3 regions of the Methylobacterium sp. BI1 genome follow, and region 1 is predicted to be linked to each of the others. Evidence: predicted binding sites of a transcription regulator. Region 1 holds the regulator's gene; each other region holds the start of a gene.
The links. The regulator LexA, encoded in region 1, represses DNA repair genes until DNA is damaged. The targets are predictions, from matches to a motif close to TGTTCNNNNTGTGTTCNG.
Positions count from the first base shown of each region.

Region 2: a site for LexA is predicted at 1,817-1,834, ahead of AC1MGR_RS13820 (trna delta -isopentenylpyrophosphate transferase). Genes of this name have one in related genera too.
Region 3: a site for LexA is predicted at 2,435-2,452, ahead of uvrA (excinuclease ABC subunit UvrA). Genes of this name have one in related genera too.

Region 1 is NZ_CM155267.1:3,599,562-3,604,780, reverse strand. Features, by position in the region: partial or broken gene AC1MGR_RS17040 (ComEC/Rec2 family competence protein) at 1-777, shown strand, start outside; gene lexA (transcriptional repressor LexA) at 771-1,523, opposite strand; gene AC1MGR_RS17030 (DUF937 domain-containing protein) at 1,713-2,510, opposite strand; gene sfsA (DNA/RNA nuclease SfsA) at 2,653-3,360, shown strand; gene AC1MGR_RS17020 (FkbM family methyltransferase) at 3,392-4,222, opposite strand; gene AC1MGR_RS17015 (outer membrane beta-barrel protein) at 4,568-5,219, shown strand, end outside.
Region 2 is NZ_CM155267.1:2,933,328-2,938,546, forward strand. Features, by position in the region: gene recD2 (SF1B family DNA helicase RecD2) at 1-616, opposite strand, end outside; gene AC1MGR_RS13820 (trna delta -isopentenylpyrophosphate transferase) at 1,082-1,759, opposite strand; gene AC1MGR_RS13825 (hypothetical protein) at 1,969-2,304, shown strand; gene AC1MGR_RS13830 (hypothetical protein) at 2,326-2,589, opposite strand; gene AC1MGR_RS13835 (DUF502 domain-containing protein) at 2,800-3,582, shown strand; gene recG (ATP-dependent DNA helicase RecG) at 3,633-5,219, opposite strand, start outside.
Region 3 is NZ_CM155267.1:3,909,097-3,914,315, reverse strand. Features, by position in the region: gene uvrA (excinuclease ABC subunit UvrA) at 1-2,314, opposite strand, end outside; gene AC1MGR_RS18510 (methyl-accepting chemotaxis protein) at 2,796-4,850, shown strand; gene AC1MGR_RS18505 (hypothetical protein) at 4,871-5,219, opposite strand, start outside.

The DNA of each region.
Region 1 (5,219 bases):
ATGGGCCTCGCCGTGCGGGGAATGCTGACCATTTCCACCTGGATCGCGGGTTTCGGAAACGCCGTCGTGGTGGTCCCGGCCTTCGGCACCGGTGCCCTCGGCTGTCTCGCGGCCGCGCTGATCGTCCTGACCCTCCCGGCCTCGTCGCTGCGCTGGCTCGGCCTCATTCCGGCAGCAATCGGCATCGCCTGTGCGGCCCTTCCGGATCGCTACGACGTCTACATCGATCGTGAGGGGACGGGCGCGGCCGTTCGCGAACGCAACGGGCGCCTCGCCACCCTCGGACGGCCGCCCCCCTTCGTGCTCGCACAATGGCTCAAGGCCGACGGAGACGACCGACGAGTGCAGGACGTCCTCGGGTTCGAGGGCTCGCGCTGTAATCGCCTGGGTTGTACCCTGACGACGCCCGACGGCCGCGTGCTCGCCCTGACCACCGACAAGCGTGCGCTCGGTGAGGACTGCGCCAGGGCCGCGATCCTGATCACCCGGCAATCCGCACCGGCAGGCTGTGCCGCCTCGATCATCGTCGACCGGGATTTCTTAGGGTCGCACGGCGCGACGTCGATCCGATTCACCCGCGATGGGCCGTCTCTCGCCACGGCGAAGCATTCCGGCGAAATCGTACCCTGGCGCGCGACACCGTTGCGGAAGCCGATGGAACCGTCGGGTACGCCGGTTCCGCCCTCGACACCGTCGACGGTGGCAGAGACCCTTGAGCGGGCCGGCGATCCGTCGGATCCATCCGGCGACGAACCGGACGGGGAACCCCTTCAGTAGCGGCGTACGAGGCTGACGAGGCGCCCCTGAATCTGTACCCGATCCGGGCCGAGGACCCGGGTCTCATAAGCCGGGTTGGCCGCTTCCAGGGCGATGGACGATCCACGCCGACGGAGACGCTTCAGGGTCGCTTCTTCGTCGTCGATGAGAGCCACGATGATGTCGCCCGTATTGGCCGTGTCCTGCTTACGGATCACCACCAGATCACCGTCGAGGATCCCGGCATCGACCATGGAATCCCCGCGAACCTCCAGGGCGTAGTGCTCGCCACCGGCCAGGAAATCCGGAGACATCGTCACCGAATGGCTCTGCTCCTGAATGGCCGAGATGGGCGTACCGGCCGCGATCCGCCCCATGACCGGGATCGTCACGGCCCGGCCGCTCTCGTCGGTGGCCTGCGTGGTCGGCAGGCGGGACACCGAGGCGCCGGCCGGCAGACCCTTGCCCTTGCCGCCTTCGACGACGCTCGGCGTGAACCGACGAACCTCGGGAACCGGGGCTGCGCGGGGGGCGCCCGCATGACCGCCCAGGCTCTCCGGCATCCGGATGACCTCGATGGCCCGCGCCCTGTTGGGCAGCCGGCGCAGAAAGCCGCGTTCCTCCAGAGCCGTGATCAGGCGGTGGATACCCGACTTCGACTTCAGGTCGAGGGCGTCCTTCATCTCGTCGAACGACGGGGGAACGCCGCTCTCGCGCATCCGGAGCTGGATGAACTGGAGCAGGTCCAGCTGCTTACGCGTCAACATGCGGGACACTCTTCGTTAGCGCCACGGAGCGCGGCGGATGGCACCAGAAACAAACCACGAACACGTTAAACGTTCCGTAAGTGTTCTGCAAGGGTTCCTGCTGGGAGCCTCGAAGAGGAAGGGTGCGATAGCCGAAAATTGCTTCGCTCGGGCCTGCCCCTGCCGACATCGCCGGAAGCGGGGCCCGGCCTAGTGCTGTCCTGTCCGGCCTGCCTTCGGCTGGTCTCCGGAGTCATTCCCGCCCGTCCCGGTGGAGTCGCGGGGCTTCTGCCAGAAGGTGTCGAACAAGCGCTGCATCGCGCGGGCATTCTCCTGCTGCACCTCCAGGCCCGTCTGAAACATCTGCTGCATCATGTCGAACGGCGCCTCCGCGGCTGACCTGTCCGGTGCAGCGGGCTCGGGCCGGGGCGGGGCCGCGAGCCGTGCCGGCGCGGGACGCGACCGCGTCTCGGGTGCGGCGGCCGGGGCACTGGCGCCGGATTTCAGGAACGCCTGCATCATCTCCGACCAGGCAGTGGCCGGGAAGCCGAACGGGTTCGCCTCGGCACGGGGGGCCGGCGCGGCGGCAGGCGCCTGGTTGATCATGACGTGGACGATCCCCGCCACCACCATGCCGGCCATGACCGGCAGCATCTGCTTCAAGGCCGGCATCGCAACGCCGCTGACGGCGGCGGCCTGCTGCAGAACCGCCTGACTCAGATGCGGCGAGCCGAAGAGTTGCTGGACCAGCATGTCCATCTGCGGCGTCGCGCTCGTCGCCTTCGGTGCGCTGGGGCCGACGAGATTGAAGAGATGGGCAAAGCCGGTCGGATCCTGAGCGACGTTCCGCTGCAGCCCCATGGTCAGGGCCGGGAGCAGGGCTTCCATCGCGCGCAGGCTCTGTTCCGGCGACAGGCCGAACTGCCGTCCGAATCCCTGCGCGTTGGCGCCCGCCTGCGCCTGGAGGATGTCGAACAGATTGAACATGGCGGCCTCGCGGACGAACAACGGCTTTCCCGGTCATCGACCCGGGCGCGCCCTGCGAATTCTGTCGCATCCGGTCAGCACTGACCAGCCCGGGCGCCTCATGACCGCCCGATTCCCCGCCGACGGGAGCCCGCATCAACCTGTTTCTTGCCCCGGACCCGCGATGCGCTTCCCTTCGCCCCTGCTCGAGGCGCGCCTGGTGCGTCGCTACAAGCGTTTCCTCGCCGACCTGCAACTCGCCGATGGGTCCCTGATCACGGCCCACTGTCCCAATCCGGGGGCGATGCTGGGACTGGCGGTGCCGGGCGCGCGGGTCCTCCTGGCCGACGTCCGGAGCCCGACGCGCAAGCTCCCCTTCTCGTGGGAACTGGTGGAGGCCGACCTGCCCGGCGGCCGGCAGTGGGTCGGGATCAACACGATGCGGCCGAACGCCCTGGTGGCGGAGGCCTTCGCCGCTGGCGGGCTGCCGTCCCTGGCCGGCTACACCGCCCTGCGCCCCGAAGTCCGCTACGCCCGGGCCAGCCGGGTCGACTTCCTCGCCACCGGGGAGGGGATGCCGCCCTGCCATGTCGAGGTGAAGAACTGCCACCTGATGCGCAGCCCGGGTCTCGCGGAATTTCCGGATTGCGTCGCCGCCCGCAGCGCCCGCCACATGACGGACCTCGCGGCCGTCGTCGCGGCCGGGGGACGCGCCATGGTCATCATCGTGGTGCAGATGTGGGCAGACCGCTTCGACGCCGCCCGGGACCTCGATCCCGCCTTCGACCGCGCCCTTCAGATCGCTCGGGCAGCCGGCGTGGCCGTTTACGCCCATCGCTGCCGCATCGAGCCGGGTGGAATCACCGTGGCCGACGCCATCCCGGTGCTTTAGGGGCGCGTCCGAGAAAGGCGGCGCGAGCCCGTCAGTCCGCCCGCTCGAAGATCAGGTTGAGGCGGGTCCGGGCGATCCGGCGATAGCCGTTCTGCTCGAGCAGGGCCGGCAGGTCGATCTGCCATTGATCGGTGCCGTTCTCGACGATGAGCAGCCGCGGATGGAGGCTTGCGGGTGCGGCCCGCAGGAAGGGTTCGAGGATCAAATCCTCGGCGCCCTCGACGTCGAGCTTCATCGCGTCGATGCGCGCGATGCCCTCTCCGAGCGCGAGATCCAGCAGGGGGACGGCAGGCACACGGATCTGCGCGCCCTCGTTCGTCCCGACGATCTTCAAACTCGATTCGCCGCGGTTGCGCGGGTCCACGAAGAGGGTGAGTTCTCCGGCCTTGTCGGCAATCGCGCAAGCCACAGCCTTGACCGTCCCGAACGGATTCTGACCGATGTTGTAGGTGAGGCGGTCGAACACGTCGGGCTGCGGCTCGACGGCCAGGATCCGGGCCCGGGGCCCGGCGAAGGCCGCCACGAACAGTGCGTAAGCGCCGATGTTCGCACCGATATCCAGGAACGTGCAGCCGGGCTGAAGCTTTGCCCGAAGGAGTTCGCGCTCCTCCGGGTCGAAGAACTGCGGCGTGAAGAGCACCTTCTTCTCGCAGTTGTTGTTGTAGGGGTAGAGCCGCATGCGCGCGCCGTAGCGCTCCACGTCCAAGGGCGCGCCGCGCAAGAGCCCGATCGCCACCCGACGCAGGAACAGGGCGAGGCGTCGCCCTGCCCAGCTCGCATACGAGATCCGTCCCGTCTGCTGAGCGATGCGCGCGACGAGGCCGGTGGGAGCGTAGGTGCCGTAGGGCTGCGTGTCTTTCATCGTGCGTGCTGATGCCAGCGCACGGGCGCGGCGGCAAGCGAAGGCGTCAAGAGATGGCGGCAGGGCGCTGGAAATCCGGCACTGAGTTGCGCGCCGCAGCGGGTTCAAGCGAAGGGAGGCGGTCGCAATCGAGACCGAGCCTGCGAAACGCCTGGGAAGCTGCCGGAAATCCTCGAGGCCGGATGTGGTGGTCAGACCTGTTCCATTGTGGCAACACCACGACTGAAACCAGTTTCGAGCAGCCTAAATTGCCTGAAAAATAGGCGTCTGCACAAAGGATAGCTTTGCCGTAACAGGGAACCTTTGAGAACGTCACGCCAACGCAAATTCTCCTGCAGAGTTCCCATGGCCATGCACCGCTCGCTCCTTGCCCTTTCCGCCGTCCTGCTGTCCTCGGTCTGCGCCTTCGCAGCCGACATGCCGGCGAAGGTGCTGGCGGTTCCCGCCCCGCCCGCGCCCTGCAAGGCCGAGATCACCTTCCCGGCCTATGGCGGCGTCATCAAGCAGAACCCGAACCCATCCTGCCTGACCCTCGGCGCCTTCGGCGACATCTATGTCGGCGGTGCGGTGAGCGGATACTTCTACACGCAGACGAACCAGCTTTCGGCCGCCTTCTCGCCCCCGGGCATTCCGCTCGACCGTGGTGCGCGCGCCGACTTCTCGAACCTCATGGGCTTCATCCAGAAGGCCGACGGTCCGTTCCAGTTCTATGCTGCCTTCGGCGCCTACACGATCCCGGGCCTCGGCGCACCGATCTTCAGCGCCTTCGATCAGACCGACCTGCTCTTCTCCCCGGTTCCGATCGTGTTCGGCAAGTACGTGATCAACGACAACTGGTCGGTCCAGGGCGGCCGCATGCCGACCCTGATCGGCTCGGAACTTCCCTTCACCTTCCAGAACCTGAACATCTCGCGCGGCCTCCTGTTCAACCAGGAGAACGTGATCAACCAGGGCGTTCAGGTGAACTACTCGGACGGTCCGTGGGCCGCCTCGTTCG
Region 2 (5,219 bases), 670 kb from region 1:
CGCGGGCGAGCCGGTAGGGGTCCTGCGTCATCACCGCGATCGCGTCGCGGCCGTAGGTCCGGAAGATGCGCACGGCCCGGGCGGTGCCGACCCCGTGGGCGTGCAGGAAGATCATGATCTCCCGCACCAGCTTCTGCTCGGCCCAGCCGCGCAGGATGCGGGCGGCGCGCTTGGGGCCGATCCCCGCCACCTCCGTCAGGCGGCCGGGCTCCGCCTCGATCACCGCGAAGGTGTCGGCGCCGAACAGGGCGACGATGCGCTCCGCCATGGCCGGGCCGATGCCCCGCATCTGCCCGGAGGCGAGGTAGCGCGCGATGCCCTCGCGGCCCGTCGGCGGCGTCACCCGCAGGGTCTCGGCCCGGAACTGCAGCCCGTGCTGGCGGTCGGAGGTCCAGCGGCCCGAGGCGGCGATCCACTCGCCCGGCGCGATCGCGGGGGCGTGCCCGATCACCGGCACCAGGTCGCGCTTGCCCGCCGCCTGGACCTTGAGCACGCAGAAGCCGGTCTCGGCGTTGTGGAAGGTGACGCGCTCGATGGTGCCCGCGAGGGTGTCCCCGGGCTCCCGGCGACGGGACGCCGCGCCGGCCTGCGGTTCGAGATCTCCCGGGCGGATCATCCTGTTCACGCCACCGGCCCTGCGTCACGGTTTCCTGGATCAGGCCGCCGCGCGGCGACCGGGTTTTGGGGGTCAGGCCGCCGCACGGCGGCCGGGCTTCTTGGCTCAAGCCGCGCGGCGGCCGGGTTTCTTGGCTCAGGCCGCGCGGCGGCCGGGTTTCTTGGCTCAGGCCGCGCGGCGGCCGGGTTTCTTGGCTCAAGCCGCGCGGCGGCCGGGTTTCTTGGCTCAAGCCGCGCGGCGGCCGGGTTTCTTGGCTCAAGCCGCGCGGCGGCCGGGTTTCTTGGCTCAGGCCGCGCGGCGGCCGGGTTTCTTGGCTCAGGCCGCGCGGCGGCCGGGTTTCTTGGCTCAGGCCGCGCGGCGGCCGGGTTTCTTGGCTCAGGCCGCGCGGCGGCCGGGTTTCTTGGCTCAGGCCGCGCGGCGGCCGGGTTTCTTGGCTCAGGCCGCGCGGCGGCCGGGTTTCTTGGCTCAGGCCGCGCGGCGGCCGGGTTTCTTGGGAGGCCAGCCCAGGGCGACGAGGCGGGCGCGGGCATAGTCGCGGACCTCGTCGCGGGTGCCCGGCGGCATCCCGGCGAGCACCTGCTGGGTCTCGGCGTCGAGCATCAGGTCGGTGACGGCGTCGATGCTGTCCCGGTCGTCGATCCGGCGCTTCAGGTCGGCCTCGGCCTCGGTCACCGCGTCGAACGGGTCGGATTCCGCGAAGGCGTCGTCCACGGCCTGGATCGCGGCCGGGGGGCCGGCCCGGAACTCGTCCGCCTCCTCCTCGGAATAGACGAGGCCGTGCAGCTCCAGGAGCTTGAGGATCACCCGGTCCTTGGCGCGCTTCTCGGCCATGGCGTAGACGTAGCCGGCCTGCCTGCCCGAGACCCGGTAGTTCACGTTGACCAGGGCCTCGCCGATCGACCACTCGACCCGCTCGGTCCCGGCCTTCGCCCCCGCCATCCGACCGGTCACCAGGATCACGGCCTCGTCGCGCTCGGCCCGCACCAGGGTCGGCGGGTCGAAGCGGATGCCGGCCTGGGCGGCGATGCGCTCCAGGGTCCGGTGGTAGATCACCGCCGTGCCCTGCACCCGCCAGACGTTGCCGCCGAAGGGTTCGCCGTAGCGGACCAGGATGTCCGCGATCTGCTTGTCCGCCGTTCTCATCGGGCCTTCTCGCCAGGACTGCCCGGGAAGCCGGGCGCGGGCCGTGACCTACGGCCACGTTCCTGATATGTTCCAGAAGATGTGATGTGGTCCCTGGGCCGTGTCATGACAAGTGGGCGCACATGTGGGTGCGTTGAATCCGAACCCGCCGTAGAAGAGGCGCCGGACCTTTGCTGTCCTCCGGAGCCGTAGCGCGAACAGGAGCGCCGATGACCTCGCTGATCTTCTCCGTGTCGAGCCCCGACGGCGACGGCACGTACCGGATGGAGGCCACGAAGACCGCGCGCGGCGTGCGTTTTACCTGCACCTGCCCTGAGGGTGTCGCGCAGGCGCATTGCGAGCACCGCATCGCCCTGCTGCTCGGGGAGGTCGGCCACCTCGCCGCGGTCGATCCCGCCTCGGTCGCGGCGCTCTCCGCCCTGACCCGGGGCTCGCCCCTGATGCACGCCGTGCACCGGCTGGCCCAGGCGGAGGCCGCCGAGGCCGAGGCCCGCGCCGACCTCGCGCGCGCCCGGCAGGTCCTCGCCACCATCCTGGGCGGCTGAGCCCCCGGGCGGTCGGGCGGCTCAGCCCCGGTCGGGCCGGGCCTCCCAGATCGCCGCCTCGACGAAGGGGCGCTTCAGCTGCGGACCGGCGCCGCTGCGCAGGACGAAGTCGTTGGCGCCGGGATGGCGGCGGATCGCCTTGCCGAGGTTGAGCCGGTAGCCCGCCCCGAACACGTAGGGGGGTGCCATCGGGTCGGCCATGTAGGCGTCGACGGCCGCCGTCACCTCGGTCGCGGGAATGAGGCCCAGGTCGCACAGGGCGCGAATCGTCAGCTTCTCGGTCATGGGCTCCTCCATAGGCCCCCGGGCGGCGGCACCGCAACGCGGCCCGTCGCCTGGGGCGCGCGGACGCGGTCTTGAGCCGCGGGGGCGCAGGGGCTACCTCTTGCGACGGGGCCAAGCTTGCCGGACCCCCGGCTCCGCGCCGCGCGCGGGGCAGGGGCGGTCCGAGCAGCGGCGTTCCGAGACGCCGTCCCCCCGGCCGAAAGTGCATCCGTGGCGCCCACCCTTCCCCCGACGCTCCCCCCACCCGAACCCGAGGCCGGCGCCCGCCCGCGGGTGAGCGCGCGGGGCCGCCTGCGGACCTACTTCCTCACCGGCATCATCGTGTCGGGGCCGCTGGCCATCACGATCTACCTGACCTGGTGGTTCATCAGCCTCATCGACGGCTGGGTGAAGCCCCTGGTGCCGGCGAGCTACCTGCCCGACCATTACCTGCCGTTCTCGATTCCCGGCCTCGGCCTCCTCATCGCCTTCGTGGCGGTGACGCTGCTGGGCTTCCTCACCGCCAACCTGGTGGGGCGCAGCGTCGTCGAGTTCGGCGAGGTGCTGCTCGCCCGCACCCCGGTGATCTCGGGGCTCTACAAGGGCCTGCGCCAGATCTTCGAGACGCTGTTTTCCGCCAACGGCACCTCGTTCCGCACCGTCGGCCTCGTGGAATTCCCCGTGAAGGGCACCTGGTCGGTGGTCTTCCTGTCCGCGCCGGCCGCCCCGGACGTGCAGGCCGCGCTGGCGCCGGGGGGCGACCATGTCGGCGTGTTCCTGCCCTGCGCCCCCAACCCCACGACGGGCTTCTTCTTCTACCTGCCCCGCACCGACATCGTGGAGATCGCCATGAGCGTCGACGACGCGGCCAAGCTGGTGATGTCGGCCGGCGTGATCCAGCCGGAAGATCCGGGGGCGCGGGACGCCCATGCCAAGGATCCGCAGGCGCGCTTCCAGGCCATGGCGGCCTCCTTGCGGGCGACCCACGGGGACCCGCCCAAGATCGATGCGTGAGATCGATGCATGAGATCGACGCCTGAAATCGACGCCTGACCGGGACGGGGTCAGCCCGCCCCGAGCAGGCGGATCGCCGCGTCGCGCTCGAACAGGTAGAGCAGCACCCGGAGCGCCTGGCCGCGTGCGCTCTTCAGGCCGGGGTCGCGCTGGACCACGAGCTGGGCGTCGTCGCGGGCCACCTGGAGCAGTTCGGCGTCGTTCTCCAGGCTGGCGAGGCGGAAGGCGGCCATCCCCGATTGCCGGGTGCCCAGCACCTCGCCCTCGCCGCGCAGGCGCAGGTCTTCCTCCGCGATGCGGAAGCCGTCCTCGGTCTCGCGCATCATCTCGAGGCGGGCCCGCGAGACCTGGCCGAGGGGGCCGCGATAGAGGAGGAGGCAGCTCGAGGCCTTGGCGCCGCGCCCGACCCGGCCGCGGAGCTGGTGGAGCTGGGCCAGCCCGAAGCGCTCGGCATGCTCGATGACCATGATGGTGGCCTCCGGCACGTCGACGCCGACCTCCACGACGGTCGTCGAGACGAGGATCTTCGTCTCGCCCCGCTGGAAGCGCTCCATGGCGGCGTCCTTGTCGGGCCCGGGCATCTTGCCGTGGATCAGCCCGACCGCGTCGCCGAAGCTGTGGCGCAGGTCCCCGAAGCGCTCCTCGGCCGCGGCGAGGTCGACGAACTCGGATTCCGCCACCAGGGGGCAGATCCAGTAGACCCGGTCGCCGGCGGCCAGCGCCCGCCCCAGGCCCGCCACCACCTCGTCGAGGCGGTCGGTGGAGACGAGGCGGGTGGCGATGGGCTGGCGCCCGGCCGGCTTCTCGTCGAGCACCGAGACGTCCATGTCGCCGAAGCAGGTCAGCGCCAGGGTGCGGGGGATCGGGGTCGCCGTCATCACCAGGATGTCGACGGCCGCGCCCTTCGCCCCCAGCGCCAGGCGCTGGTGCACGCCGAAGCGGTGCTGCTCGTCCACCACGGCCACGCCGAGATCGGAAAAGACCACGCTGTCCTGGAACAGCGCGTGGGTGCCGACCACGATGTCGACCTCCCCGGCGGCGAGCGCCGCCAGGGTGGCGCGGCGCTCCGAGGCCTTGTCGCGCCCGGTGAGGAGGCGCAGGCGCAGGGGCGCGGCCAGGGGGGCGAGGCGCTCGAAATGCTGGCGCGCCAGGATCTCGGTGGGGGCCATCAGGGCCGCCTGGCGCCCGACCTCCACGGCCGAGGCCATGGCGAGCAGCGCCACCGCGGTCTTGCCGGAGCCGACGTCGCCCTGGAGCAGGCGCAGCATGCGCCGGTCGGAGGCGAGGTCGCCCCGGATCTCGGCGACCGCGCGCCGCTGCGCCCCCGTCAGCCCGAAGGGCAGGGCGGCCTCGATCCGGCCGCTCAGGGCCCCGTCCCCCGCATTGGCCCGGCCGGGGGCCCGGCGGTTGCGGGCCCGCATCAGGGCGAGGGCGAGCTGCGAGGCCAGGAGCTCGTCGTAGGCCAGGCGCCGCCGGGCCGGGGAGCGCGGGGGCGCGCCGCCGCCCTCGGGCACGGGGGGCGGGGCCACCTCCGGCCGGTGCTCGGCCCGCAGGGCGTCGGCGAAGGCCGGCAGTCCCTCGCGGGCCATCCAGGCCGGGTCCAGCCACTCGGGCAGCACCGGCAGGCGCTCCAGGGC
Region 3 (5,219 bases), 310 kb from region 1:
CCTTCACGTTGAAGGAGAACCGACCGGCCTGATAGCCACGGGCCTTGGCCTCGGGCAGCCCGGCGAACCAGTCGCGGATCGGCGTGAAGGCCCCGGTGTAGGTGGCGGGGTTCGAGCGCGGCGTGCGACCGATCGGCGACTGGTCGATGTCGATGACCTTGTCGAGGTGCTCCAGCCCTTCGAGCCGCTCGAAGGGCGCCGGATGCTCCAGGGCGCCGTTCAGGGATTTCGCCACCGCCTTGTAGAGCGTGTCGATGATCAGGGTCGACTTGCCGCCGCCGGAGACGCCGGAAATGCAGGTGAAGGTGCCCAGCGGAATGTCGACCGAGACGTTCTTCAGATTGTTGCCGCGGGCGCCGACGAGGCTGAGCTTGCCCTTGCGGCCCTTCCGCCGCGCGGTCGGAACCCGAACGCTCATCTCCCCGGTGAGGTACTTGGCTGTGAGCGAGGCCGGGTTCTTCAGCACCTCCTCAGGCGTCCCCTGGGCGATGATCTGCCCGCCATGGATGCCCGCGCCGGGGCCGACATCGACGACGTAGTCGGCTTGGAGAATGGCGTCTTCGTCGTGCTCGACCACGATCACCGAGTTGCCGAGGTCGCGCAGGCGCTTCAGCGTGCCGAGCAGACGCTCGTTGTCGCGCTGGTGCAGGCCGATGGACGGTTCGTCGAGGACGTAGAGCACGCCGGTGAGGCCGGAGCCGATCTGCGAGGCAAGGCGGATGCGCTGGCTCTCGCCCCCCGAGAGCGAGCCGGAGCCGCGCGCGAGGGTCAGGTATTCGAGCCCGACATCGATCAGGAAGGTCAGCCGGTCGCGGATCTCCTTGAGGATGCGGTAGGCGATCTCGTTCTGCTTGTCGGTGAGCTTGCCCGGCAGCTCCGAGAACCACGCATGGGCGTCGCGCACCGAGAGGGCGGTGATCTCGCCCACGTCCTGCATGGCGACCTTCACCGAGAGCGCTTCGAGCTTCAGGCGCTTGCCGCCGCAGGTGGCGCAGGGCGTCTCGCTCATGAAGCGCGCGATCTCCTCGCGGGAGCTGTCGCTCTCCGTCTCCTTGTAGCGCCGCTCCAGGTTCGGGACGACGCCCTCGAAGGGCTTGTTCACCTCGTAGGCGCGCATGCCGTCGTCGTAGGCGAAGCGGACCGCTTCGGAGCCGGTGCCGAACAGGACCACATCCCGGGCCTTCGCCGGCAGGTCGGCCCAGGCGACGGTGGTCTTGAATCCGAAGTGGCGCGCCAGGGCGTCGAGGGTCTGGCCATAATACGGGGAGGTCGATTTCGCCCAGGGGCCGACGGCACCGCGCTTCAGGCTGAGCTTGGCATCCGAGATCACGAGTTCGGGGTCGATCCGCATCTCGTGGCCGATGCCGCCGCAGGTCGGGCAGGCGCCGAAAGGATTGTTGAACGAGAACAGCCGCGGCTCGATCTCCGCGATGGTGAAGCCGGAGACGGGACAGGCGAACCGCGACGAGAAGGTGATGGCCTCCCGCGGCGCCTCGCCGTCGAGCGTGTCGGCGAACTCGATCAGGGCGATGCCGTCGGCGAGTTCCAGCGCCGTCTCGAAGGAATCGGCCAGCCGCGCCGCGATGTCCGCCCGCACGACGATCCGGTCCACCACCACGTCGATGTCGTGCTTCAGCTTCTTGTCGAGCTTCGGCACGTCGTCGATGGCATAGTACACGCCGTCGATCCGCAGGCGCTGGAAGCCCTTCTTCTGGAACTCCGCGATTTCCTTGCGGTACTCGCCCTTCCGGCCGCGGATCACCGGCGCCAGGAGGTAGAGCCGGCTCTTCTCCGGCAGTGCCAGGACGCGGTCCACCATCTGGCTTACGGTCTGGCTCTCGATCGGCAGCCCGGTCGCGGGCGAGTATGGGATGCCGACCCGCGCCCAGAGCAGGCGCATGTAGTCGTAGATCTCGGTAACGGTGCCGACCGTCGAGCGCGGGTTCTTCGAGGTGGTCTTCTGCTCGATGGAGATCGCCGGCGAGAGACCGTCGATCTGGTCGACGTCGGGCTTCGACATCATTTCAAGGAACTGGCGCGCATAAGCCGAGAGGGACTCGACGTAGCGGCGCTGGCCTTCCGCGTAGATGGTATCGAAGGCGAGCGACGACTTGCCGGAGCCGGACAGACCCGTGAAGACCACGAGGCGATCGCGCGGAATCGTCAGGTCAATGTTCTTCAGATTGTGCTCGCGCGCGCCGCGCACCGATATGACGCGCGCATCACGCGCGCCATCGAACAGTGCCTCGATCTTGGCTTCGACCCGCTCGGCCTCGGCTTGCGATTTCTTGGCAGCGGCTTTGGCTTTGGCCATGGAGTCTCTTCGGAACGTCTTCGGCGCGGATCTCGGTGGGACTCGATGAAAGCCCCTGCGGGATGTCGGGCGCACCACCGCGTCGGGCAAGGCGCACACCACGCATAGCCGCTCCTCAGCTAGAACAAAAAGCGTACGCGGACAATATCGCGGACGACCGGCGGCGTCCTGAACCGTTGTAGCCCCACCGGACGGCACCCGGGGACTTCGACGCCGATGCGCTACAGGTAACGAATCCGCGCAGATCTTCCTCGGGGTCGGGCCTGGAGACGCTACCCACGTGGATGCCGAGGTGGCTTCGCGGTCCGCCGGACGAGCGAGCCGGAGTTCCAAAGCAATCGGATGAACTGGGACAGCTCCCTATCCATCCTGCCTAAAAGTTGAAACGACCGACTAAAAATCGATCAAAGGCTAAATCGGAAATCAAACCTTTACCCGCCGCTTCGACAGTGCCGAAACGTTTCGAAGCAGGTTTCATGTGATGTCCGCCGGTCTTTTCTCATCGTTGCGCATTCGGATTCTTTTAGTTGCGTTGGCGCCCTGCCTTGCATTTGCGATGGTCGTTGGACTTGCCATCACGGAGCGAATGAATGCTCGGACCCGGATGGTCCAGGTGCAGGACCTCGTCGGCATGGCCGGCCAAGTCAGCGCCCTGGTGCACGAGGCCCAGCGCGAGCGCGGGGCGTCGAGCCTCTATCTCGGCGCCAAGGGCACCAAGTTTCGGGCCGAACTCGACGCGCAGCGCGTGAGGACCGATGCCGCCCGGGCGGCCCTGGACGCCGGCCGGGCCGGCCTCGATCTCGCCGCCTTCGGGCCCGGCGTCGCACGTCGCGATGCGGCGCTGACCGGGCAGTTGGCGGCCATCGCCCCGCACCGGACGGCAGTGGATGGCCTCGGTCGCACACCGGCCCAGAACATGGCCCTGTATTCGGGCGTGATCGCCAATGCGCTCGACCTGGTGCGCGAGGTCTCCCAGGTCGCCGCCAGTGCGGATCTCGCCGCCCGCATCAGTTCCTACTCGTCGTTCCTCGCCCTGAAGGAGCTCGCGGGCCAGGAGCGCGCCACCGCCTCGGCGATCTTCGGGGCCGGCCAGATCGACCTGGCCGGCCACGAGCGTCTGGCGGGTCTGAGCGCGGGCCAAAGCACCTATGAATCACTGTTCCGCCTCGGGGCCGAGCCGGCCCAGGCGGCACTCCTCGATGCCGGCAAGGCTGCGCCCGCGGCCCGGGAGGTCGACCGCCTCCGCCGCCTCGTTCTCGACACGCCTCCCGGGACCCCGCTCGCCTTCACCGATGCGCCCGCCTGGTTCGGCCTCGCCACCCAGCGCATCGATACGCTGAAGACGATCGAGGACCACCTTACCGCGGATCTCGGCGCTGCCGCCGGTGCCGCCCGTGCCGACGCCGAGCGGAGCGTCATAGTCTGGATGGCCGTCGGCCTCGCGACCCTTGGCCTGTCCTGCGGCCTCGCCTTCGCCTTCGGCACCGCCATCGCCCGTCCGCTCACCCGCATCGCCGCCTCGCTTACGGCCATCGGGCGGGGCGAGGAAACCGGCCCGATCCCGCAGAACGGCGCCCGCGAGGTCCGCGCCATCGCGGCGGCGGCGGTCGACTTCCAGGCCAGCGTCACCGAGCGTCGGCGCATCGCCGCCGAGGCCGACCATCTCACCGCCCATGCCGCCGCGGCCCGTCGCGCCGAAATGGTGGCGCTGGCCGATCGCTTCGAATCCCAGGCCAGCGGAATCGTCGAGGCGGTCTCGGCCGCCGCGAGCCAACTCGAGACGGCGGCCTATGCCCTGACCCAGGCCGCGAGCGACACGTCATCCCTCAGCGGGTCCGTGGCCGCAGCCTCGGCGGAAACCGCCGCCACCGCCGACACCGTGGCGGCGGCCACGGAGGAGCTCAGCGCCTCGGTGCGGGAGATCGGCAACCGGGTCGAGGCCTCGACCGCGGTGGCCGGCGAGGCGGAGCGTGACGCGGCGCGAATGGCGGAGGACGTCCAACGCCTCGCCCAGGCCGCGAACAGCATCGGCGAGATCGTCGGCCTGATCACCAGCATTGCGGCCCAGACCAATCTGCTCGCGCTGAACGCCACCATCGAGGCGGCCCGGGCGGGCGAGGCCGGGCGCGGGTTCGCTGTGGTCGCCGCGGAGGTGAAGAGCCTGGCGACCCAGACCGCCAAGGCAACGGAAGAGATCGCCGCGAAGGTCGGGGAGATCGCTCACTCCACCGACGCATCCGTGACGGCGATCGGCGGCATCACCGACGTCATCCAGCGCCTGAGCCGGATCTCGGGGGATATCTCGGCGGCCGTCGACCAGCAGGAGGCAGCGACGCAGGAGATCGCCCGGAACACCGTCCTGACGTCCGAAGGCACCCGAGCAGTTTCCGGCCACATCGTCGGTGTTCGCGAGGCAGCGGAAGCCGCCCGCAGCGGATCGGCTCAGGTGCTCTCTGCAGCGAGCGACCTCGCCCGTCAGGCCACGGCCCTACGCCGGGAAGTCGACGGCTTCCTGGTCACGGTTCGGGCGGCCTGACCTCGGGCTCCTGACCCGGGCTACGGGTTGGTCTTCCAGGGATTGATGACGCGCATCGCCGTCAGCTCCGGCTTCACGGACTGGTCGACGCTGGCGGGCATCACCTTGCGCGCCTGCGCCATCAGCTTGCGGGCCTGATCGGCCGGTAGGGCGCCGATCGGCAGCATCATCGCGGCGAGTTGGTTGCGGGTGCGCCGATCGACGAAGTCGGAGCGGCCGACGCTCTCGAAGTCGCGGGCGGTGTGCCGGTCGTCCGGCCGCCCGGTGAAGACCTTCGCACCGTCCTTCATCACCACGATATCGCCGGGTCGAAGGGTCTCGTCCTTCATGAAGGCGGCCGCGGGCCCGGCCTTCATGTCGAGCGGAGTC